Regions from separate parts of the Arthrobacter sp. GCM10027362 genome, predicted to be linked through region 1. Evidence: riboswitches for the same ligand, from Rfam matches in the RefSeq annotation. Region 1 holds a riboswitch; each other region holds the start of a gene.
The links. Region 1 has a riboswitch for cyclic di-AMP ahead of ACFQ36_RS18745 (C40 family peptidase). Riboswitches for the same ligand answer to the same signal wherever they lie in the genome.
Positions count from the first base shown of each region.

Region 2: it holds a riboswitch for cyclic di-AMP, as region 1 does, so the genes downstream of both, ACFQ36_RS15715 (C40 family peptidase) here and ACFQ36_RS18745 (C40 family peptidase) in region 1, are expected to answer to the same signal.
Region 3: it holds a riboswitch for cyclic di-AMP, as region 1 does, so the genes downstream of both, ACFQ36_RS07650 (M23 family metallopeptidase) here and ACFQ36_RS18745 (C40 family peptidase) in region 1, are expected to answer to the same signal.

Region 1 is NZ_JBHTML010000183.1:544-2,800, forward strand. Features, by position in the region: gene ACFQ36_RS18740 (HNH endonuclease) at 1-177, opposite strand, end outside; gene ACFQ36_RS18745 (C40 family peptidase) at 438-1,223, opposite strand; cyclic di-AMP (ydaO/yuaA leader) riboswitch at 1,229-1,398, opposite strand; gene ACFQ36_RS18750 (M23 family metallopeptidase) at 1,535-2,137, opposite strand.
Region 2 is NZ_JBHTML010000124.1:2,041-4,297, forward strand. Features, by position in the region: gene ACFQ36_RS15710 (hypothetical protein) at 1-61, opposite strand, end outside; gene ACFQ36_RS15715 (C40 family peptidase) at 243-1,013, opposite strand; cyclic di-AMP (ydaO/yuaA leader) riboswitch at 1,018-1,212, opposite strand; gene ACFQ36_RS15720 (LGFP repeat-containing protein) at 1,854-2,257, shown strand, end outside.
Region 3 is NZ_JBHTML010000034.1:11,639-13,895, reverse strand. Features, by position in the region: cyclic di-AMP (ydaO/yuaA leader) riboswitch at 727-927, shown strand; gene ACFQ36_RS07650 (M23 family metallopeptidase) at 989-1,609, shown strand; partial or broken gene ACFQ36_RS07645 (alcohol dehydrogenase catalytic domain-containing protein) at 1,762-2,055, shown strand; gene ACFQ36_RS07640 (hypothetical protein) at 2,145-2,257, opposite strand, start outside.

The sequences.
Region 1 (2,257 bases):
GATGTAGCGGTTGAGCAGGATCACCGAGGGCCTGCCCAGGATGTCGTTCGGTCCGATGACGGGGTCCCCGTCCTCTGCAATGACGCTTGCCTTGCCGGCGAGCACGAGCAGCAGCGCCCGGCGGAAGGTGACCACCGCCAGCGGTTCATATCCAGCGTTCAGAACGAGTGTGCGCATCGCACATTCCTCTTCGTCTGCCCAGGCCCGGGGCCTGCGTGGATCGCACGTCCCGGCCGTGGCTGTTCGAACTGACAGAGCCAGAGTAAATCCACCCATGCCCGCGGCGCCAACATTTCATTCCCACAGGCAAATGTGTCGCACCTCTATTAACGGGCATGAACGGGGTCCATTAATAGAGGTGCGACGGGCGGAGGCGGGTCCGAAAACGGACAAGGACCCGCCGCCCCTTCCGAGGCAGCGGGTCCTTGCGGACGGATTTAGCGGGACGGCCGGATGAAGACCGGGCCGGAACCGATGTAGGCGTCGGCCAGCACGGTGGTGTAGCCGGTCCAGCCGCCGTGGACGGCCTGGCCGTTGCCCACGTAGATGGCGATGTGGGGAACACCCGCGCCGGCGTCGTCATAGTAGATCAGGTCGCCCGGCTGCGGGGTGGAAACCTGGGTGCCGTAGGCGAAGAACTGCGCGGGGGCCAGGTCGCCGACGGAAATGCCGACCTGGCGCAGGGCGTTCTCGACCATGGCGGTGCAGTCCTGGGAGACGCCGATCTGGCCGTAGGCCGCGGCCACGAGGGAGGCACCCAGACCGCTGGCGGCAGCCTCGGCCTTGGCGGCCGGCTTCTCCACCGACGCTGCCTGAACGTTTGACCCGACGCCGGCCTCGGGCTGGGCGGCCTGTTCGGTCGCGCCAACATTGGCATCAACAGTGGCATCAACAGTGGTCTCGGCTGCGACCTCGACAACAGGCTCGGGGGCAGGGGTGGAGGTCACGCCCGCGCGCTCGAACTTGAGCTTGACGTTGGAGGCCTTGACGGTCTCGACCTGGATCCGGGTGGGGGCGGAGGATCCGGCCTGCACGGCCTTATGCTCGCCGCCGGCCTGTGCGGGAGCACCGACGGTCAGGACCAGCCCGGTAGCGGCGGCAATGACGGCGGCCTGGCGGCCAACGGATCCGGCGCTGGAGGAGACAGCCTTGGACATTGTCTCCAGCGGGTTGGTGTGGACAGGAGCCGCCCGATGGCGGCCCGCGGTGGTGCTCTTGGACACGGCTGATTACCTCTCCCCATGCCTACGAGGTGAGCTGTCGGGTTCGGATGGGAGTCACCCGGCCGCCGGACGCCTTCGCAATAAACCGAAGGTCCTGGCGACTTAACCCCTAGGGCTTCCGGGAAGCCCGCTAAGTGGGTCCCCCGCCTCTGCCGTGCGTTGGTTGCGAACGGACTTCGGATGGCGGCAGAGCTCGGCAATCCACCCGAAGGTGCCAGGCCCATCTCGGCCTGGCACGAGTTAGACGGTATACGATTTCTTCCAGCAAGTCACATTCCGATCACGGATCGGCGTGTCTTTGGTAACGAAGGTCACAGCCAGGACTTGGGGTCGACCATCTTGCCGTCGACGACGACCTCGAAATGCAGGTGGCAGCCGGTCGAATTGCCGGTGGTGCCGCTTTCGGCAATCAGGTCCCCGCGGGAGACCTTGGCGCCCTGCCGGGTGCTGATGCTCGTCAGATGGTTGTAGGTGGTCTCCAGGCCGTTGCCGTGGTCGATCACCACGCGGTTGCCGTACATGTCGACCCAGCCGGCGGATTTAATCGTTCCACCGGCGGCGGCATGCACGGGCGTGCCGCAGGGCACCCCATAGTCCTGGCCGGTATGCATCTCGCCGGCAGCGCCGGTGACCGGATTGATTCGCATGCCGAAGGGGGAGGTCATTTTCATGGCATCCATGGGCTGGGCCAGCGTGCCCTTGCTGCTGGTCGCCTCGACCTCGCCGCCGGAAGCCACCATGATCTGCTCGAGTTTGGCGTCCGCGTCGATATCGCTGGAAAGTCCGGAACGCTGGTAGTCCACCTTGACCTCCGCCGCGGCGGTGACCGCCGGGGACGAGGATCCCGGGACACCGGAGGCGCCCGCCGTCGTGGGCAGGGCCACGGTCAGCGCCATGCCGGAGACGGCTGCCACCAGGGCCGCCTTGTGGCCCAGCTCCCGGGCGGCCATTGCCAACGGGGAACGGGCCGGCTCGGCTGCACGACGGCGCCCCGCCTGTCCCGTACGCGGCCGCGCCTTAGCTGCCGGGGCGGC
Region 2 (2,257 bases), on a different contig from region 1:
GCCCCAGGACTATCCACGGCAGGTTCGCCGGATCCCGCAGCCAGCCAGGTCCACCGCTCATGGTTTAATCGTTGCACCCGGCCCTTGGCCCCGGGCTGCACCGGGCCTGTGAATTGGCTGGCAATCCGGACTGCCGCGGCGTCGGCCGGCCGCGGTCCCGGCCGCCGGCATTCGGGGCTTAAACAAGACCGGGAGGGCAGGGAAATCCCTGCCCTCCCGGTGCATGGTGCCGGAGGGGCGAACTACCGGGCGGTGTAGTAGCCCGAAACCGGCATCCAGCTCACCGGATGGATCTTCGTGCCCTCGTTGGGGTTCAGGGCGCTGACCATCTGGCCGCCGCCGAGGTAGATACCGATGTGGGAGCCGCCGTTCTGCAGGACCAGGTCGCCCGGCTGCGGGTTGCTGGTCGGCTTCAGGGCCGCGGCCTGGTCGGTGGTGACGCGGGGCAGGTTGATGCCGTGCTGGGCGTAGACCCACTGCACGAAGCCGGAGCAGTCCCAGCCCGAGGTGGAGGTGCCGCCCCAGACATAAGGGGTGCCAACCATGGACTTGGCCAGTCCGACGATGCCGGAGCCGGCGGCGGTGGCCGGCTTGATGTTGACGCTGGCGGTGCTTACGGTGAAGCCGCTGGCGGCGGCCGGCTTGGCAGCCTGGGCGCTGCCGGAGAGCTTGATGACGTCGCCCGGGTAGATGATCGAGCTGGCGTCCAGGCCGTTGGCGGCAAAGACGTCGTCCAGGTCGACGCCGTACTGGGCGGCGATCTTGCCGAGGGTGTCGCCCGGGAGCACCGTGTGGGTCTGGGTGCTGGTCGAGGCGGGGGCCACGGTGGCTTCGGTCTGGGAAGCCGGAGCCGTGTAGGAGTCGCTCTCGATGGAGCCGGCATAGGCTTGGGCAGGCAGGCCGGCGGTGAGGATCAGGCCGGAAGCGGCGGTGATGACGGCGGCACCGCGGCCGACGGTCTGGAACGGGGTGGTCTTGGTGGCACGATGGCGCGCACGATTGCTCTTGAACAAAGGAATTACCTCTCCCAATGCCTGCGAGGTTAGCTGTCGGGTTCGGATGGGAGCCACCCGGCCGCGCTGCCACGGACCGTGGTCCGTCGCGCGGCTTCACCCCAAGGACTTCCGCTGAAGAAGTCCGGGAAATGGTTCCCCCGCCTCTGCCATGTACGAACGGCCTCGGGATGGTGGCAGAGTTAGGCAAGTCCATCCGAGTACGCCGTTCCGTGGGGGCTCGGCGCGCAGACCACACTACATACGGATTACGTGACAGTCACATTTCGATAACGGTCCGGGCGCTTAAACCGGCCGTTTCGGTTACAGAATTGTTATCTTCCGAATGAAGCCGATTCCGCCACCGAGGCTGGACAAACCGCCGGGTGACCAGTAGCTTTACGCCCCGCCGAGGCGTTCGATTCCGAACTCTTCCGCGAGGGCGAAACGGCACCCTGTGATTTCCCTCACCGCCGCCTCTGTGAACGTGGTTTGGGCCGTCGTCGTCCACAGGCGCAGGGGCGGCTCGGGATCTGCTGATCGGCAGGTTCCCCGCACTCGTCCTCCGGGGCTTCGATCATGGAATGCTCCGCATCCGGGATGGCGGGCAGCGCGGAGTTTGGCCGCACAGGCCGGCTGCCGGAGCGGGAGAAGCCCGCCGCCGGACCCTGGGCGGTGTGCGGCAGGACGGCATTGCCGCAAACCGGATAGTTCACCGGCATATCCTGACGGCATGCCCGCCGACGGTAAATTTCAGTGAACCGCTTAACAAACCGCCGCCGGTGCCGATAGTGCCGGGCAACAAGGAGTTTGCGCGCTTCCTCGCCGGTGGCGCGCCACGACGCACGGTGAGGGGCAGCCATGCACGGTTCGACGCCGCCGCGGCGACGTGCCGCCCGGCTGGCCCTGGCGGTGCTGACGTCGCTGGGGCTGCTGGCCTGCGCCCCGCGGGCCGAAGCCGGTGCGCCGGCATCCCCGCCCGCGTCGTTCGGGATCATCCGGGGGGCGGCCGGGGCCGGATCCGAAACCGCCGGCAAGGCGGCGCTGGAGCGGAAGGCCGAAGAGCTCAAACTCAGCCCGCTCAACGGCTATAACTGCGATTTGCCCGATGGCGGCTGCGTGCGCAGCTACCGGGCATCGGCGGACCGGACCATCGCGGTGTACTGGACGGCCCGGACCGGCGCGCATGCCGTGGAGTTGAGCCATCCGGTCGGCTGGAAGTTCATTGCCGCCGGGTACGAGCGCGGCGCGTACGGGTACCCGAC
Region 3 (2,257 bases), on a different contig from region 1:
CGCGGAAGCCGGCGCCGCGGCACTCTGACACCCGGCAGTCCCGGGCAGCACATGAAGTTGGGGGAAGATTCATGACCGACCTTGGGCGCATCTACCGGTTGCGGCTGGGCCTGCGCTGGCTTGCCGTTCTGGCAGCGACCTGGCTGGGAGCCAGCCTGCTGACGGCAACGGCAACCGGCGGGTCCGGAGCGCCACCATACCCGCCAGCCAATATCGTTCCGCCTGCGCTGCTGCTGGCCGGCCTGGGCCTGGCCACCCTTAGGCAAAACTCGCAGGACAGGCGGCGCAGGGATCCGCGGCGGCACTTCAGCAAGGAACAGTGCCGCGAAGGACTGGACCGCGCCGGCGGCAGCTGCGAACTGGAGGCCGGACGCGGGCGCCGGTGCCCCCGGGCTGCCACGCGCGGCCTCCATTTCCATCCCTGGTCCGGCGGTGGATCCACCACCATGGAAAACTTTGTGGCCGCCTGCAGCCGCTGCAAACGGCTCCGAAAGCCGGGCTTTCCCTCCCCCGGGATGCAGGAGCGGCTCCAGCACCGCCGCCGGGCTTATTTCCCGGCTGGAACGCCGGTGACAGCCGGCGAGCGCAATCCGGTTTCCGGCCGGAGCCCCGCCTGGCTGGCTGGCTGAGCCGGATTAGTGACCAAAGACACCCATTCCAAATTTGTAACGATTCGTGTCGTTTCGGTAAATTTGCTTGCAATGACACCCCATGGCGGGTATCAGCCTGGTCCGTCCGCCGAACCCTGTCAACGTACCAGCCCAAAGAACACACGGACAGGGGTGGAGGAACCACCGTCGGCGTCATTGGCGCCTTGGGGTGAAGCCCGTCAGCGCGGATGCGGCCTGCTCGCCGCCTGCTGACTTGGCCGAGACGAACTCTCTCTCGAATCCGACAGCTAACTTCGCAGGCGTGTAGAGAGGATCCCCCCTTGATCAGGCATTCGTCTGCCCGCGGGCGCCACCGCGCCCACAAGGCTCCTTCGCCGATGAGGCGGTTGGGCAACTTCGCCGGACTGGCCGCAGCCGCGGCCGGCATGATTGCAGCCGCCGCGCTCCCCCCGGCCACGGCCCAGGGGCAGCACCAGGTCTCGGGCCTGCCCGGGGCCCGGGCCGCCGCCATGACCCCGGTTGATGTCAGCGTCCCGGCGGAGCAGAAGCTGGCTTTCGACCGTTCTTCCGTCGCCAGCAAGGCTGCTGCCGCCAAACCGGCCAGCGGCGCCCGCCTGGCGGCACCCGTGAAGAAAATGAACACCAGTTCCGGATTCGGCCATCGGATCAACCCGGTCACGGGCGCTCCCGGTGAATTCCACAACGGCCTGGACTTCGCCCATCCCTGCGGTACGCCGGTCACGGCGGCCAAGGCCGGAAAGGTAGTCGAGGCGTCCTCGAGCCCCTATGGATACGGCAACCGCATTGTGGTCGACCACGGCAGCGGTGTAAAGACCACCTACAACCATCTCCAGGCCATTGGCGTGCGTCAGGGACAGCAGGTGGCCCAGGGCCAGAAGATCGCCGATCTGGGCACCACCGGCAACTCCACCGGCTGCCACCTGCATTTCGAGGTCATGCTCAAGGGCAAGGCAGTCGACCCGAAGGGCTGGCTCTAAGACCTGGCCCGGCGCCCGCCGCGGCGGATCCCCGCATCCCGCCCCAAGGGCGGCCTCTCTGGCCGCGTCATCCGATCCGGGCTAGCGTGAAATGCGCCGCAGTTGGCCGAGCCATCGCCCATGCTCCGCACAGGGCCGGGGAGGATCCGCCCATGAGCGGAAACAGGGCCGTTGCCGACAAGGAACCCGGGACCGGGGAGGCCATCGACACCGGCTACCCGACCTTCGAACTCAGGGACGGCCCCGGAGTCAGCCCCGCCAACGTCGGGCGCAGGGTCCCGCACGGGGCCATCCCGCGGACGGTGGCGACGAACATCTGCGGCTCGGACCGGCACATGGTGCGCGGCCGCACCACCGCCCCGGCGGATTTGGTCCTGGGGCATGAGATCACCGGCGAGGTGGTCGGGACCGGCCCGGACGTGGAGTTCGCCAAGGCCGGCGCCATCCCGCTCGAGGACGCCCCGCGCGGCTACGCCGAGTTCGACGCCGGCGCCGCGGCCAAGTACGTGCTCGAGCCGCACGACTACGTGAGGGCCTAACCGGGATCGGGGTAGGGCGGTTGACGCGTCGGTGCCGCCTCACCGACAATCCGGGCGCCGACGACCTTGCCCCTGAGATCCACCACCTCAAGCGGAGCCGCCTCCGGCT